Regions from separate parts of the Streptococcus sp. STC1396 genome, predicted to be linked through region 2. Evidence: predicted binding sites of a transcription regulator. Region 2 holds the regulator's gene; the other holds the start of a gene.
The links. The regulator HrcA, encoded in region 2, represses chaperone genes, less so after heat shock. The targets are predictions, from matches to a motif close to TTAGCACTCNNNNNNNNNGAGTGCTAA.
Positions count from the first base shown of each region.

Region 1: a site for HrcA is predicted at 5,424-5,450, ahead of groES (co-chaperone GroES). Genes of this name have one in related genera too.

Region 1 covers NZ_JBZYCU010000019.1:24,356-33,187, forward strand. Annotated here, with positions in the region: gene AC5FEC_RS07620 (thioredoxin family protein) at 1-79, opposite strand, end outside; gene AC5FEC_RS07625 (DUF4651 domain-containing protein) at 79-363, opposite strand; gene pepA (glutamyl aminopeptidase) at 491-1,555, shown strand; gene AC5FEC_RS07635 (DUF1846 domain-containing protein) at 1,679-3,163, shown strand; gene groL (chaperonin GroEL) at 3,473-5,095, opposite strand; gene groES (co-chaperone GroES) at 5,119-5,400, opposite strand; gene AC5FEC_RS07650 (DUF202 domain-containing protein) at 5,549-5,839, opposite strand; gene AC5FEC_RS07655 (PTS system mannose/fructose/sorbose family transporter subunit IID) at 5,857-6,696, opposite strand; gene AC5FEC_RS07660 (PTS mannose/fructose/sorbose/N-acetylgalactosamine transporter subunit IIC) at 6,698-7,543, opposite strand; gene AC5FEC_RS07665 (PTS sugar transporter subunit IIB) at 7,671-8,165, opposite strand; gene AC5FEC_RS07670 (PTS sugar transporter subunit IIA) at 8,205-8,639, opposite strand.
Region 2 covers NZ_JBZYCU010000034.1:1,863-10,694, forward strand. Annotated here, with positions in the region: gene AC5FEC_RS09760 (DUF4352 domain-containing protein) at 1-3, shown strand, start outside; gene AC5FEC_RS09765 (helix-turn-helix transcriptional regulator) at 126-1,025, shown strand; gene AC5FEC_RS09770 (GyrI-like domain-containing protein) at 1,086-1,700, shown strand; gene AC5FEC_RS09775 (ClbS/DfsB family four-helix bundle protein) at 1,713-2,264, shown strand; gene hrcA (heat-inducible transcriptional repressor HrcA) at 2,457-3,491, shown strand; gene grpE (nucleotide exchange factor GrpE) at 3,530-4,054, shown strand; gene dnaK (molecular chaperone DnaK) at 4,161-5,984, shown strand; gene dnaJ (molecular chaperone DnaJ) at 6,465-7,598, shown strand; partial or broken gene AC5FEC_RS09800 (transposase) at 7,627-7,866, opposite strand; gene AC5FEC_RS09805 (NUDIX hydrolase) at 8,178-8,642, opposite strand; gene truA (tRNA pseudouridine(38-40) synthase TruA) at 8,769-8,832, shown strand, end outside.

The DNA of each region.
Region 1 (8,832 bases), on a different contig from region 2:
CAGTCGTAAAAAAGAAGACAGTCTTCCCCCTATGCTCTACATAAGAAGCCAGTTCCTCTATGTTTTGGGGAATAATCATCACTCTTCCTCGTAAGTTAGCTGCCCATTCTCATAGACGAAGGTAAAATGGCGGTCATCTTCTAGAACAACTCCTCCGACCATACGACTGTCGGTTGACTCATAAAGCTCCACATAGACTGTTGCGATTGGTCCACGGCTAGAAAAAAAGTCCCGTACAGTCCGAACAATTTCTTCTCTATTGCGTAATCTTTTCTGCTCCTGCACGACCTTAGCAGCTCCAAAAGCCAAGGCGCTAGCTCCCAAAAGGGCTGTTGTGGTTAAAATAATTTTTTTAGCTTTCATGTAGAATATTTTAACACAAAAGAGCAGAGGCGACAAACAATATTATAGATTTCTCATCTTCTTTTAATCCGACCTGTTATTCTCTTTGAAAAAGTGATAAAATAGGGAACAGAAAGAAGGTAAGTTTATGACAACATTATTTTCAAAAATCAAGGAAGTAACGGAGCTTTCTGCTATTTCTGGGCACGAAGGACCTATTCGCAACTATCTGCGGGAAAAAATCACTCCTCACGTTGATGAGGTTGTTACCGACGGTCTAGGCGGCATCTTCGGGGTGCGCCATGCAGAAGCTGAGAATGCTCCCCGCCTTCTGGTTGCGGCTCACATGGACGAGGTTGGCTTTATGATCAGCGAGATTAAGCCGGACGGAACCTTCCGCGTAGTAGAAATCGGTGGCTGGAATCCATTGGTCGTGAGTAGCCAACGCTTCAAACTCTTTACCCGTGAAGGTCGGGAAATCCCTCTTATCTCAGGCTCTGTCCCTCCTCATCTGACGCGTGGTGCTGGCGGACCTGTCATGCCACAGATTGGCGATATTGTCTTTGACGGCGGCTTTGCGGACAAGGCAGAAGCCGAAAGCTATGGTATCCGTCCGGGAGACACGATCGTGCCAGACAGCAAGGCTATTCTCACAGCTAACGGTAAAAATATCATCTCCAAAGCCTGGGACAACCGCTATGGCGTCCTTATGGTCAGCGAATTAGCTCAAGCCTTGTCTGGACAAGAACTAGGTAACCAACTCTATGTCGGCGCCAATGTTCAAGAAGAGGTTGGCCTGCGTGGTGCCCATGCTTCAACAACAAAATTTGCCCCTGAGGTCTTTCTCGCTGTGGATTGCTCCCCAGCAGGCGACATCTATGGCGGTCAAGGAGCTATTGGCGACGGAACGCTGATTCGCTTCTTTGACCCTGGTCATCTCATGCTACCAGCCATGAAGGACTTCCTCCTGACAACCGCAGAGGAAGCTGGTATCAAATATCAATACTACTGCGGCAAAGGTGGAACCGATGCTGGCGCTGCACATCTCCAAAGCGGTGGTGTGCCGTCTACTACGATCGGTGTCTGCGCCCGCTATATCCATTCCCACCAAACTCTCTATGCCATGGATGATTTACTGCAAGCCCAAGCCTTCCTGCAAGCGCTGGTCAAAAAGCTGGATCGCTCAACCGTGGACACGATTACCAACTATTAACGATTGATCACCCATTCGGGTGATTTTTCTATAAACTGAAGATCATCTTTGCAAGTTTTCTACCTTCAAAACCCAAAAATCTCTAATCTTTTGTTATAATTTTTAGCGGAGGTAAAAACAAACATGGAAAAAATTGCTTTTGATTCTGAGAAATACTTAAACCTGCAGCGCGACCATATCTTGGAGCGCATTAATCAATTTGAGGGCAAATTGTACATGGAATTCGGTGGTAAAATGCTGGAAGACTTCCATGCTGCCCGCGTCCTGCCAGGCTATGAGCCGGACAATAAAATCAGACTGCTCAAAGAACTCAAGGACCAAGTGGAGATTGTCATTGCTATCAATGCTAATAATATTGAGCACTCGAAAGCCCGTGGTGACTTGGGCATTTCCTATGATCAGGAAGTTCTGCGCCTCATTGATACCTTTAATGAGCTGGATATTTATGTAGGCTCAGTGGTCATCACCCAGTATGCCGGCCAGCCAGCAGCCGACCTCTTCCGCAGTCAGCTAGAAAGGAACGGAGTTGACTCCTACATCCACTACCCAATCAAAGGCTATCCTACCGATATAGACCATATCATCTCGCCTGAAGGTATGGGCAAGAACGACTATATCAAGACCAGTCGTAATCTGGTCGTGGTGACCGCACCTGGTCCTGGTTCTGGTAAATTGGCTACTTGCTTGTCCAATATGTACCACGACCAAATCAACGGTATCAAGTCAGGCTATGCCAAGTTTGAAACCTTCCCAGTTTGGAATCTGCCCCTGCATCATCCAGTCAACTTAGCATACGAAGCCGCTACAGCCGACCTCGACGACGTCAACATGATTGACCCTTTCCACCTGCAAACCTACGGAAAAACCACCGTCAACTACAACCGTGATATCGAAATTTTCCCAGTCCTTAAGCGCATGCTAGAACGTATCCTTGGAAAATCACCTTATGCATCCCCAACGGATATGGGCGTCAATATGCTCGGCTTTGCCATTGTAGATAATGATGCTGCTATCGAGGCTTCCCAGCAGGAAATCATCCGCCGCTACTACCAGACTATTCTGGACTTCAAGGCGGAGCGGGTCTCTGAATCTGCTATCAAGAAAATCCAACTCTTGATGAATGATTTGGGCATCACACCGCTGGATCGGAAAGTAACCGTGGCTGCGCGTGCCAAGGCTGAAAGCACTGGTGACCCCGCTCTGGCTTTAGAATTGCCAAACGGTGAAATCGTAACCGGTAAGACCTCTGAGCTCTTTGGCCCTACAGCTGCTGTCTTGATTAATGCCATTAAGAAATTAGCCAACATCTCTAAAGAGACCAAGCTGATTGAGCCTGAGTATGTCAAACCAATCCAAGGCCTGAAAATCAATCATTTGGGCAGCCGCAATCCACGCCTCCACTCCAATGAAATCTTGATGGCTCTGGCTATCACAGCCATGGAAAATCAAGATGCCGCACACGCTATGCAGCAGTTGGGCAACCTCAAGGGCAGCGAAGCTCATTCGACCGTGATGCTGACGGATGAAGACAAGAATGTCCTGCGCAAACTGGGCATCCATATCACCATGGATCCAGTTTATCAGTATGACCGTCTCTATAGAAAATAAGAATAGGCACTCGCCAAACAGGTGCCCCGCACAAGAATCATCAATCCTATGAAAACCAGCGCCTCAAAACGCTGGTTTTTTTACTGCATTTAACTGGTAATCACTCCATTTATATGTTAAGTGCTTCTATGCTTTTAGTGACGAAAGCACCTCCTAAAGCATTGCGGTCTATCATCTGAAAACAAAAGCAGTCTACATAATCGGAGAAAAAACAAAAACTACAGAATGATTGTCAAATCTTGATCTCTTTCAAGTTTTACATTCTTCTGTAGTTTTATGTATACTATTTTAAAAAATTATTTTTATAGATTACATCATGCCGCCCATCATGCTTGGATCCATAGCTGGTGCTGCTGGCGCAGGTTCTGGTTTGTTGGCCACAACAGCTTCTGTCGTCAAAATCAAGCTAGCTACTGAAGCGGCATTTTGCAAGGCTGAGCGCGTCACCTTGACTGGGTCAATAATCCCAGCTTCAATCATGTTGACCCATTCGCCAGTCGCGGCATTAAAGCCTGTACCTGCTTCAGAGTTTTTCAGGCGGTCAATGACGATTGAACCTTCAAAGCCTGCATTCAGAGCGATTTGACGGACAGGTTCTTCCAAAGCGCGGAGGACGATGTTACGGCCAGTCGCTTCATCACCTGTTAATTCAAGGGCAGCTACTGCACCCAATACGCTGACAAAGGCTGTACCCCCACCAGACACGATTCCTTCTTCCACTGCGGCACGGGTTGCGTTAAGGGCATCTTCAATGCGGAGTTTCATTTCTTTGAGTTCGGTTTCGGTTGCAGCTCCAACCTTAATCACAGCTACACCACCGGACAATTTAGCCAGGCGCTCTTGCAGTTTTTCACGGTCAAACTCAGAAGTGCTGCTTTCAATCTGTGACTTAATGACTGCCACACGGTTAGCAATGGCTTCTGGATTGCCGGAGCCTTCCACAATCACAGTGCTGTCCTTATCAACAGTGACTTTAGAAGCTTGTCCAAGCGCTTCAATCGTAGCATCTTTGAGCTCCAGGCCAAGATCATCTGTAATCACTGTTCCACCAGTCAAGATGGCAATATCTTCCAACATAGCCTTACGACGATCGCCAAAGCCAGGTGCCTTGACAGCTACGACATTAAAGGTTCCGCGAATCTTGTTAAGAACCAGCGTTGGCAGAGCTTCTCCGTCCACATCATCTGCAACAATCAAAAGCGGACGGTTGGTTTTCAAGATATTTTCCAATAATGGCAGAATCTCTTGAATGTTAGAAATTTTCTTGTCTGTAATCAGGATGTAAGGATTGTCCAGTTCGGCTACCATTTTTTCATTGTCAGTTACCATATATTGAGACAAGTAGCCACGGTCAAACTGCATTCCCTCAACTACATCCAGCTCAGTTTCCATTCCTTTGGACTCTTCAATGGTAATGACGCCATCATTTCCAACTTTTTCCATAGCTTCAGAGATATATTCACCGACTTTCTCGCTGCGAGAAGATACGGCAGCAACCTGAGCAATAGCTTCCTTGTTAGAAACTGGAACTGAGTTAGATTTCAGGGCTTCAACAGCTGTCGTAACGGCTGCTTCAATCCCGCGGCGGATACCGATTGGGTTGGCACCAGCAGTTACGTTTTTGATTCCTTCGCGGACAATAGCTTGGGTCAAAACGGTTGCAGTCGTTGTTCCGTCCCCAGCAATATCATTGGTTTTTGAAGCGACTTCTGATACCAACTTAGCACCCATATTTTCAAAATGGTCTTCCAATTCGATTTCCTTGGCAATGGTCACACCGTCATTGGTGATGAGGGGTGAGCCAAAAGATTTTTCCAAAACAACATTGCGACCTTTAGGACCCAAGGTTACCTTGACAGTATCTGCTAAAATATCCACACCACGAACCATTGCACTGCGTGCATCTGATGAAAATTTAATATCTTTTGCCATTTTTAAACCTCTTTCTTAGATTTTTACTCCACAATTGCAAGAATGCTTGCCTCTCCAACGACCAAGAATTTCTCATCCCGATCTTTGACTTCAATGCCAGCATGGCTTTCAACTAAAACCTTATCACCTGGCTTGACACTCGGTGCGACCAGGTCTCCGTTTAGCGTACGGATCCCTTGGCCGACTGCGATGACTGTCGCTTCTTTTGTCGCTTCTTGCCCTGCACCAGCAATGACAAAGCCACCAACTTTCTGTTCTTTTTCTTCTACTTTTAAGACCACACGGTCACCTAACGGTTTTAACATGATTTTCCTCCAAAGATTGAATTTTAGCACTCTATCTATATGAGTGCTAATCTATAGTTAATATTGTATCACTTGGTCAGAAATAGTCAAGAAAAAAACTTTACCGAATGGCAAAGTTTTTTTTGGGGGGGAAAGTTAAATGGAAACCTTATTGAGCTAACTTCAGTTTCTCTTCAAAATCATCAATAACCTTTTGTAAATTCAGTCTACCCTTGTAGATGCCATAGCCAAAAACTAGCATGGCAAGGATTCCCAAAATAGCCAAGATAACACCGATGATGAACAGAAGCAGATTGGTTCGATGAAAGAGATAGATCAGGACAAAACCGATACTGGCAATGGTGAAGAAGAGACTAAACCAGCGTCCGAGATTTTCAATCATATGCTTTTGGTATCGAATTTCTGTTTCATAGCCTTGAATCAATTCCTGTTCTGTCATGATTTTTCCTCTTTTTCTTAATATTGGAGACCTGGGTTAAAGAAGCCTGCCAGTACTCCAAGGAAGGCGATAACAACTAGAATGAGCATCACTTTGATTGGAGAAAGGTTCTTCTTAGCCATGAGCCACCAGCAAAATACGATAAAGACAGCTGTCAAGAGGCCTGGATAAACACCGTCCAATTTATCTTGCAGGACAAGGTAAGGCTCTTTTTCACCCGGATTGGTCAATTGAAAGGCAGTTTTGATTGGTACCCAAGTTGCTGCAACGGCACCGATAACCATCCCGCCGACAATCCCAACAGATTTACGGATAGCTTGGCCCTGTTCTCCCACTAGGAATTCAACGGCCTTATCTCCCAACTCATAACCTTTAAAGTAGGCGAAACGCATACCGAAATAAGCCAGCAGGTTCCAAACTAGGATATAGAAGATGGCACCGACAGGTGAGCCTCCATTTGAAAGCCCCATTGAGATCCCCAAAATAACTGGAATCAGGGTCCCAACGACCAGAGAGTCACCGATACCGGCAACCGGCCCCATCAAGCCAGCCCGAAGTCCGTTGATGGTTTCGTCATTTACTGCTTCTGCACCATTAGCACGCGCTTCTTCCAAACCAGCTGTGATCCCAACGACCAGAGTACCCAGCTGAGGTTCTGTGTTGAAGAAGGCTGTATAAGTGTGCATAGAACGTGCTTGCTCTTCTTTCGTATCGTACAATTCTTCCACGATTGGCAGCATAGAGGTCAAGTAACCAAAAGTCTGCATGTGCTCTTGAGAGAAGCAGGTCAGGTGACCATAGTACCAGTGGTGGAATGATTTGGTCAATGTTTTTTTAGATATTTTTTTAGTTGCCATCTTAGATATCCTCCTCGTCATCATCGTCAAAATCACCTACTGCCACAGCACCGGCTTTGGCATTTTTCGCCATCTGTACTTCATAGAAGAGCAGAGCAAAGATTAGTGATACAACTGCACTAGACACAAGGTTGAGGCCAAGTGAGGCAGCCAAGGTAAAGCCAACGAAGAATGGGACAAAGTCTGTCACCTTTTCAACGATTTGTTTCAAGAGAATCGCAATACCGACACATGGAAGGAGAGAACCTACTGTAAAGAGGGTTTTCATTGGCAGACCATCCATTGGGAGGGCATCTTTCAGAGCTGTAACGGCATCAGCACCGTAACGGCAAAGAATCAGAGTTGGCAAGAAAGAGAAGAGGAAGTGGGAAACCCATGGAAGGTACCAGTCAACTGCATACAATTTTTTGTATTCTCCCTGTTCGACTGCTTTCCAGCCCATGTGTTGCCATACCAAGTTCATTGTCGCTGTTCCGTAGAAGAGAACCGTTCCTAGTGTACCAACCAGCACACCCATTGATTTCGCAAAGTCAGCAGCCTGCTGCGCATCTGAAATCCCTTGTGACTTGATCGCAACCATTGCCAAAGGAATACCAATATAAGAAACTGCACGGACATCAGCCGAAACAGTACCGCCAGGCGTTACCAGCGCGATATACACCAACTGCATGGCCACCCCACAAACGATCCCTAGACTAACATCTCCTAAAATCAAACCACAGACGAGCCCTCCGACAAGCGGACGTCCAAGTGTATAGTTACCAATACTTGAGCCACCCATACCCGGCATAGAAGACAAACTAGCAAAGATACCGAGTATTGCGGCTTGCAACCAAGAAATTGTCATAATCTTTCTCCTTTAAGTAAGATTGAGCAGTCGCAGGCACATAGTTCAAACTCCCTCAAACAGACCTTGTTGCCTAGCAAGGCTATAGAAAGCCAAAAACTTTGTCCTGCTTAGTCTCTGCTCCTGTTTAAAAACCAAATTTAGCTTTAAAATCGCTCCAGTAACCGATGGAAACGTCTGGAAGCAGCTGGAATTTTACCTTGTAGCCTGCTTTTTCAATCGCTTCAATCGCTTCAGCTTCTTCTTGTGTGATGGATTGATTGTTGCCCAGCTTGACAGCTCCTGGACGGTCATTGGCTGGTCCGACGATGATTTCTTTGACATTGCCCGGCACATAGCCTTGGTCCACCAAGATTTCTTTCATATCAATCGGATTTTTGGTAATCAAGAAATAGCGGCTGTCAGATTCAGTTACCTTGCCAGATTTTTCTTTGAAGGCTTCCTTAGTCCAAACGAAAGTTTTCTTGTCAGAAGCCCCTTTATAGGCTTGGATCAAAACTTTGTTACTTGCCGCTGCATCATTGACTGCGATCAGCCCATCGCAAGGATATTCCTTAGCCCAACGAGTGACAGTTTGACCGTGGATCATGCGGTCGTCAATCCGTACAAATGTTACTACCATTTTGAATCTCCTATCTAATTTAGTAAATGAATAACCCTTTTAAATGTCGTCGTCTTCCTCATCATCGTCTGATGAGACTTCAAACTCCTGCAAGGCTGCCGTCGCTTCTGAAAGAATCGTCTGAGCAAGGTCTTTGCCTTCCAGCATATCCTTCATCACAAGCCCAGTGAGCCCCATCGTCAGATTCAGCCCTCCAAGAATGACTGCCGAATCCAATTTGCCTAATTCTGCTAGAACACTAGCCGCTGTTGTCAGAGGACTTCCTCCCACAATATCGGCCAAAACCAAAACAGAATCATCTGCTTCCAAACCTGCCAAGGCTTGACGGAAATCAAGAGCAAAATCATCGACTGATTTTCCCTCTTTCAGACCCACGGCGATGATTTGGTCTGTTTTATCCCCGGCAAACATCTTCAAGGAGCTCTGTACGCCTTCAGCTAGCCCCCCATGACTGACCAGTACAAGATATTTCATGCTTCTTGCCTCCTTATTTTCTTGATTCTATTTTACAAAAAACGAAACCGCTTTCCCATTGTCAAATGTCACTTTGAAAAGATGACAAATGTTAGTTTAGATATGACAAATGTCATATTGGTCTAGGCAACTTAGAAAATAGGTTCTTTATATTTATTAACGGATTACAAGCGAGCACAGGTTAGGCTGAAAT
Region 2 (8,832 bases):
TGAAGTGATTTTAAGATAGTTTAATTAAGAGGCATCGTGGCATTTCAGAATAGTCACGATGCTTTTTTGTAAACATGACATCTCATGGAAAGTATTGTATAATAGGTGGAGGAAATGGAGCGACCATGCAGAATAATAGACTATTTCGGATATTGTACTATATTTTAGAGAGAGGGAAAGTGACTGCAACGGAGCTGGCTGAGAAATTTGAGGTCTCGGTCCGGACCATTTATCGGGATGTAGATTCTCTAAGCAGCGCGGGGATTCCGATTTATACCACGCAAGGAAAGGGTGGCGGTATAGAAATCGCAGAGGACTATGTCTTGCGGAAGTCCTTGCTGACAGCGGAGGAGAAAGAGCAAATCATGGCGGCTCTGCAAGGTCTGAATAGCACCAGTCAGCTTTACCAGAGTGACCTTCTCACAAAACTTTCGGCGCTTTTTCAAGTCAAAAATCCAAATTGGATTGAAGTTGATTTTAATCACTGGCAAAATGATAAAGTGTATGAAGAAACCTTTCATCAATTAAAAACTGCGATTCTAGGCAAGCATCTCGTTTCTTTTTCTTACTTCGGTAGTGATGAGCAGGAAACAAGTCGTTGTGTCAAGCCTGTGCGACTGTTATTTAAAAGTCAGAATTGGTATCTGTATGCTTTTTGCCTCTTGCGACAGGAATTCAGGTATTTCAAGCTATCTCGGATGAAAAATCTGGAGCGGCTGGAGGAAAGGTTTGAGGACAGCTTTGAAGATATCGTCTTGGAAAAAGAACTGACCTACGAAAATACGATTGAGCTGACAGTCAAGTTTGATCACAAAGTGGCCTTCAGGGTTTATGACGAATTAGGCGGAGACATTCGGACAGATTCCGAAGGAAATTTATATACAGAAATAGACATTCCCAACGACCAGCGTCTATACAGTTACATCCTGTCCTTTGGAGATGCTGTGGAGGTCTTAGAACCGCCCGAAATCCGAGTGAAAATGAAAGAAATGATTCATCAGCTGGCAGAAAAATATAAAACTTGACATAGGGTGTCAGGTATCTTCTTGTATACTAGTGGTAAGAAGAGAAAAGGAGGCAGCAATATGAAATATGAATGGAGAAAGAGTGAGAAAGGCCTTTATGGAGCCAAGCAAAAGCCAGAGCTGGTAGAGGTGCCAAGTCAACAGTTCATTGTGATCGAAGGAGCGGGCGACCCCAATGAAACAGATTTCTCTGAGCGGGTGTCTGCCCTTTATTCACTGGCCTATTCCATAAAAATGCTCTTTAAATCCATGATGAAAGATAAGGCAGAGGACAAGGTGACGGATTTTACGGTTTATCCTTTGGAAGGTATCTGGGAAAAAGCTACTGGGGAAGGATTCGATAAAAGTCAGCTTCGCTATCAGCTCATGATTCAGCAGCCCAATGTCATCACTCAGGACATTTTTGCGGCGGCGCTTGAGAATGTTCGCAAGAAAAAGCCCAATCCCCTCTACGCTGACATTAGCTTGCAAAGCTTGCCAGAGGAGCAGGCGATTCAGGTATTACATATAGGAAGTTATGACAGTGAGCCTGCCTCTTTTGAGAAAATGGACAAGCTAGCAATCAGCTTGGGACTGGAGAGATGCGACCAAGTTCACAGAGAGATATACTTGAGCAACAAAAATAGGACGCCCGAAGAAAAGTTGAAAACCATCTTGAGGTATTCCGTCAGATAGGAGGAATCTAGCATGCCAAGACCTACAACAAAAAACGATTTGCTGGCTGCAGCTACAGAAAATTTTGAAAAACTCAATCTGCTTATTTCGAACATGACAGCAGAAGAGTTGTCAGGACCCTTTGATTTTTCAAAGGATGAGAAAAAGAAAGAAGCTCACTGGAAGCGCGATCGGAATCTTAGGGATGTCTTAATCCATCTTTATGAGTGGCACCAACTGCTGCTAAACTGGGTGCAGGCCAATCAAAGAGGAGAAGAGAAGTCCTTCCTGCCTGCTCCCTACAATTGGAGAACCTATGGTGATATGAATGTCGCATTTTGGGAAAAGCACCAGCAAACCTCTCTTGAGGAGGCAAGTTCTTTGCTGGCTAGTTCGCATAGAGCTGTCCTAGACCTAGCCGCAACCTTGACCAATGAAGAATTATTTTCTAAAGGAGTCTATAAATGGACGGGAGGAACGACCTTGGGTTCTTATTTTGTCAGCGCCACATCCAGCCACTATGATTGGGCTATGAAAAAGCTTAAAGCTCATCAAAAGAATTGTAAAACGAATCCTATCCAATAAAGTTTTCTAGGACTTGAGACCGATTTTTAGCACTCTTGCAAAAAGAGTGCTAATTTTTTGAGTTTTTGCCTTGACTTTCATTTTCAAGAGTGTATAATAGAATCATGGTTTAGCACTCGAGGTATTAGAGTGCTAAATATAAAAAATAAAATCTCGCCAGTGGCTGGAATTTTCTAAAGAGAGGTGAGGTCCTTGGTAACAGAACGCCAAAATGAGATTTTAAATCTAATCATTGATATCTTTACCAAGACGCAGGAGCCTGTCGGCTCTAAAGCCTTGCAAGAGTCTATCCAGTCCTCAAGTGCCACCATCCGTAATGACATGGCGGCCTTGGAAAAGGAAGGTCTGCTGGAAAAGGCCCACACATCGAGTGGCCGTAAGCCCAGTGTCGCTGGTTTCCAGTATTTCGTCCGGCATTCCTTGGCCTTTGATCAGCTGGCGGAAAATGAGCTCTACGAGGTCGTCAAGGCCTTCGACCAAGAGTTCTTCAAGTTGGAGGATCTCCTCCAGCGGGCGGCGGATGTCTTGGCAGAGTTGAGTGATTGCACGGTTGTAGCCCTTGATGTCGAGCCTAGTCGGCAGCGACTGACAGCTTTTGACATCGTCGTGCTCAGCCAGCATGCAGCCTTAGCTGTCTTTACGCTGGATGAGTCCAATACCCTGACCAGTCAGTTTATGATTCCTAGGAATTTTCTCCAGGAAGACCTGCTGCGGTTGAGGGATATGATTCAGGAGCGCTTTCTAGGACAGACGGTCTTGGATATTCATTACAAGATTCGGACAGAAATTCCGCAGATTATCCAACGCTACTTTACCACGACGGACAATGTCCTCGATCTCTTTGAGCATATTTTTGCTCAGATGTTTGTGGAGAAAGTGGCCCTTGCTGGTAAGGTTCAGCTGTTGCGCTTTGCGGATTTTGAGGCCTATCAGTTCTTTGATGATCGGCAGAAGGTCGCCTTTGAAATTCGCGATAGCTTAGCCGAGGGTCAAATGCAAAATGTCCGAGTCGCAGCTAGTCAAGAGGACAGCCTGGCCAATCTCACATTGATTTCCAGCAAATTCCTGATTCCCTATCGGGGCTTTGGTATGCTGGCGGTGGTTGGGCCAGTCAATCTGGATTACCAAAAGGTGGTCAGTCAACTCAATGTTGTCAATCGAGTCCTGACTATGAAACTCACAGATTTCTATCGCTATTTGAGTAGCAATCATTATGAGGTGAGTTGAACATGAAATTACATAAATTCCTAAAAAGGAGGCGAAAAATGTCTGAGGAAATAAAAAACGAAGAAGTAAAAGAAGAGGAAGTAGTAGAAACTGCTGAAGAGGCTGTTGAAATTGCTCCTGAAAAATCAGAATTAGAACTAGCTAATGAGCGGGCAGAAGATTTTGAAAATAAATACCTTCGCGCTCATGCAGAAATGCAAAACATCCAACGTCGTGCCAATGAGGAACGTCAACTCTTGCAACGCTATCGAAGCCAAGATTTAGGGAAAGCTATCTTATCTTCCTTGGACAACCTTGAGCGTGCGCTTGCCGTTGAAGGCTTGACAGATGATGTTAAAAAAGGTCTGGAAATGGTGCAAGAAAGCTTGATTCATGCCCTTAAAGAAGAAGGAATTGAAGAAATCGCGGCGGACGGAGCATTTGACCATAACTATCACATGGCCATCCAAACCGTCCCAGCAGATGACGAGCATCCAGCAGATACCATTGCCCAAGTCTTCCAAAAAGGCTACAAACTCCATGACCGCATCCTAAGACCAGCCATGGTAGTGGTATATAACTAAGATACAGAGCTTAAAAACTTGTCCGAAACGACATTAAACTATGAAGAATGATAAGAGGCAAGCCGGAGGCTTGCAAAAGAAAAAAATTAAAAAAGAGGAAAATATAATGAGCAAAATTATCGGTATTGACTTAGGTACAACAAACTCAGCAGTTGCAGTTCTTGAAGGAACTGAATCAAAAATCATCGCAAATCCAGAAGGAAACCGCACAACTCCGTCTGTAGTGTCATTCAAAAACGGTGAAATCATCGTTGGTGATGCTGCAAAACGTCAAGCAGTAACAAACCCAGATACTGTTATCTCTATCAAATCTAAGATGGGAACTTCTGAAAAAGTTTCTGCAAACGGTAAAGAATACACTCCACAAGAAATTTCAGCTATGATCCTTCAATACTTGAAAGGTTATGCAGAAGAATACCTTGGTGAAAAAGTAACTAAGGCTGTTATCACAGTTCCAGCTTACTTTAACGATGCACAACGTCAAGCAACAAAAGATGCAGGTAAAATTGCTGGTCTTGAAGTAGAACGTATCGTCAACGAACCAACTGCAGCAGCCCTTGCATACGGTTTGGACAAGACTGACAAAGAAGAAAAAATCTTGGTATTCGACCTTGGTGGTGGTACATTCGACGTGTCTATCCTTGAACTCGGTGACGGTGTTTTTGATGTATTGGCAACTGCAGGGGATAACAAACTCGGTGGTGACGACTTTGACCAAAAAATCATTGACCACTTGGTAGCAGAATTCAAGAAAGAAAATGGTATCGACTTGTCAAACGACAAGATGGCGCTTCAACGTTTGAAAGATGCAGCTGAAAAAGCTAAGAAAGATCTTTCTGGTGTGACTTCAACTCAAATCAGCTTGCCATTCATCACTGCGGGTGCTGCTGGACCTCTTCACTTGGAAATGACCTTGACTCGTGCGAAATTTGACGATTTGACTCGTGACCTTGTAGAGCGTACGAAGATTCCAGTTCGTCGTGCCCTTTCTGATGCAGGTTTGAGCTTGTCAGAAATCGACGAAGTGATTCTTGTCGGTGGTTCAACTCGTATCCCAGCCGTTGTAGAAGCTGTTAAGGCTGAAACTGGTAAAGAACCAAACAAATCAGTGAACCCTGATGAAGTCGTTGCTATGGGTGCTGCCATCCAAGGTGGTGTGATTACTGGTGATGTGAAAGACGTTGTCCTTCTTGACGTAACACCATTGTCACTTGGTATCGAAACAATGGGTGGCGTCTTCACTAAGCTGATCGACCGCAACACAACGATTCCAACATCTAAATCACAAGTCTTCTCAACTGCGGCAGACAACCAACCAGCCGTTGATATCCATGTTCTTCAAGGTGAACGCCCAATGGCAGCGGATAACAAGACTCTTGGACGTTTCCAATTGACTGACATCCCAGCTGCACCTCGTGGAATTCCTCAAATCGAAGTAACCTTTGATATCGACAAGAACGGTATCGTATCTGTTAAGGCCAAAGACCTTGGAACTCAAAAAGAGCAAACAATCGTGATCCAATCTAACTCTGGCTTGACGGACGAAGAAATCGACCGCATGATGAAAGATGCAGAAGCAAATGCTGAAGCAGATAAGAAACGTAAAGAAGAAGTAGACCTTCGTAACGAAGTAGACCAAGCTATCTTTGCGACTGAAAAAACGCTCAAGGAAACAGAAGGCAAAGGCTTTGACGCAGAACGCGATGCTGCCCAAGCTGCCCTTGATGACCTTAAGAAAGCCCAAGAAGACAACAACTTGGACGAAATGAAAGCAAAACTCGAAGCTCTCAACGAAAAAGTGCAAGCTTTGGCAGTGAAACTCTACGAACAAGCTGCAGCAGCCCAACAAGCTCAAGCAGGAGCAGAAGGCGCACAAGCAACAGGAAACGCAGGCGATGACGTCGTAGACGGAGAGTTTACGGAAAAGTAAGATGTTGAGGCGTTAAGAAAACGAAAGAAAAATAGGAAGCCGTCGCCTTGTGCGATGCACAAAAGATGGCTTATCTTTTTTCCGAAGTTTTTAGCCGAAACTCAGTTAAGCCTAACTAGTTCGATCTATAAAACACAAACGTCGCAACTCGTTAAAAATGGCTAATCACTAAAGCGATTGTCATTCTACGGCAATCGCTATGGCGACTTGCCTAAACGCCTTACTAGTTCTAAAACAAAGTAGAATCGACTTTGTTTTAGAACTAGTAATAATAAGAAGAAATCCAGAGGTTGCAGCCCAGCCTCTGTTTTTCGGTAAGAAACGAATCGGAACGGAAATTTCTGGTTCTTTCTTATACTAAGCTAGAAAGGAACTGAACCCGACCTAAATTCTCGGAAAAAAGAGAAATCAGCCTAGGAGCATCGCTCCGTCGCCTGATTTCCTATTTTTCAGTCGAATTTTACGGTCTTGGTATCTTACATGAACAATACAGAATATTATGACCGTCTAGGTGTCTCTAAGAATGCTTCTCAGGATGAGATCAAGAGAGCCTATCGGAAATTATCTAAAAAGTATCACCCCGATATTAATAAGGAAGCTGGGGCAGAGGACAAATATAAAGAAGTCCAAGAGGCTTATGAAACGCTGAGTGACGAGCAAAAGCGGGCAGCCTATGATCAATACGGTGCAGCGGGAGCTAATGGTGGATTTGGCGGCGGTGCAGGCGGCTTCGGTGGTTTTGATGGCTCCGGCTTTGGCGGCTTCGAAGATATCTTTTCTAGCTTTTTTGGCGGTGGTGGCACTCGGAATCCTAACGCTCCGCGCCAAGGGGACGATCTCCAGTATCGGGTAAATCTCCGCTTTGAGGAAGCCATTTTCGGGGCTGAGAAGGAAATCAAGTATAACCGTGAAGCGACTTGTCATACCTGTGCTGGGTCTGGTGCTAAGCCAGGAACTAGCCCAGTAACTTGTGGTCGCTGTCATGGCTCTGGTGTTATCAACGTTGATACCCAGACACCGCTCGGCATGATGCGTCGACAAGTGACCTGTGATGTCTGTCATGGGCGAGGAAAAGAAATCAAAAGTCCTTGTGAAACCTGTCATGGAACGGGTCATGAAAAACAGGCTCACAGCGTTAAGGTGAAAATCCCTGCTGGTGTGGAAACTGGTCAGCAGGTCCGTCTGTCCGGTCAAGGTGAAGCTGGCTTTAATGGCGGTCCTTATGGTGACCTCTATGTTGTGGTTCAAGTTGAGCCGAGCGACAAGTTTGAGCGAGATGGGTCTACCATTTACTACAAGCTCAATCTCAACTTTGTCCAAGCAGCTCTTGGTGACAGCGTGGATATTCCAACTGTTCACGGGGATGTTGAGCTGAATATTCCAGAAGGAACACAGACTGGCAAGCGTTTCCGTCTGCGTGGCAAGGGTGCGCCAAGTTTGCGCGGCGGAAGCATGGGTGATCAGTATGTCACTGTCAATGTAGTGACGCCGACTGGCCTCAACGACCGTCAAAAAGCAGCCCTCAAAGACTTTGCAGCTGCTGGGAATATCAAAGTTAATCCCAAGAAAAAAGGCTTCTTTGACAAGATGAAAGATGCCTTTGAAGGAGAATAATACCTCAATGTCAACTGTAGTGGGTGACTTATAATGAAGCACGAGAGAGAATCAGATTGGTTCTCTCTTTTGTGATGTTCAAAGCGATGAGAATTTTAGTTTTGAAGTTTCGAAATCCAAAAGAGTTACGCTTGATAACCTTGATGGGTTTGTTGGTTGCCTCCAACTTGGCGTTGGAATAAGGGGATTCAAAGGTATTGGTGATGTAAGCCTTGTATTTGAGAAAGATTTTCAAGACAGCTTTAAAGGCTGGATTGACAGCAGGTAGGGGCTTTTCCATCCGGTTTATCTTGTAGATGATACGGGTTTGACATTATAAGACGAATAAAATTTTGATGTTTTTATCTTTCAATCTGATTGAATCTGTGGAATTGAAAGGTGTTACATATGAGTCTTTCTAATGAGTTGTTTGAGCGCTTTTCATTATAAGTCATAGGGGTCTTTTTTGGTAGACAGAAAAAACTCCACAATACCTCTAGTGGGTCTACCCACTACAGATATTATAGAGCTTTTTAAACTAGGAAACCAAGCTTTTTATGATAGGTTTAAAGATATTACTTTCACTGATTCGGAAATCACTCAGTTCTTGGTCACAAAGTGTTGGATTCCGCTGTCTGTTTCAGTGAAGAAGTATGGCAAAAAATCAGGGAAAATCCGATGTTTTTTCAGGTCTTGAATAGGAATCCACTGAATCTTTTCTAACTTATCTGGGCTGGGAAATTGTTGACCTTTGGGTTTCATGAAATAACATAGACAAATCTCATGACAGTCCAAATCTTTCAAAATTCCTGTGGAGTTCGAAAAGAAATTTTCGTGGATGTAAGCTAAGCGATCAATTTCGTAAAGTTGGCCAGTCTCTTCCAAAACCTCTCTGAGACAGGCTGCTTCAGTCGTTTCTCCGAATTGAACCGCTCCGCCAACGGAGTAAAGATAGTCTTCGCTGGGTAGTCTCATGAGGCAAAGTGCTTCTTCTTCGATAATCAGAGCGGCAGCTCGATAGCGAAAACGCTGATTTTCAACAGTATAAGAGATATCTTTTGTCAATTCTATAGCCTCCGTCATCTGTCCAGTATAAGTGTTTTTATTACTTTTGTCAATCCTAAATCTGTCCCCGGACAGTCTTTCTGTTTTGGGCTTGCTGGGGGCTTTTTTTCCTGCTAAAATAAACACATGATACGATATAAAGCTATTATTTCCTACGATGGTTATGGCTTTGCTGGTTTTCAGCGACAGC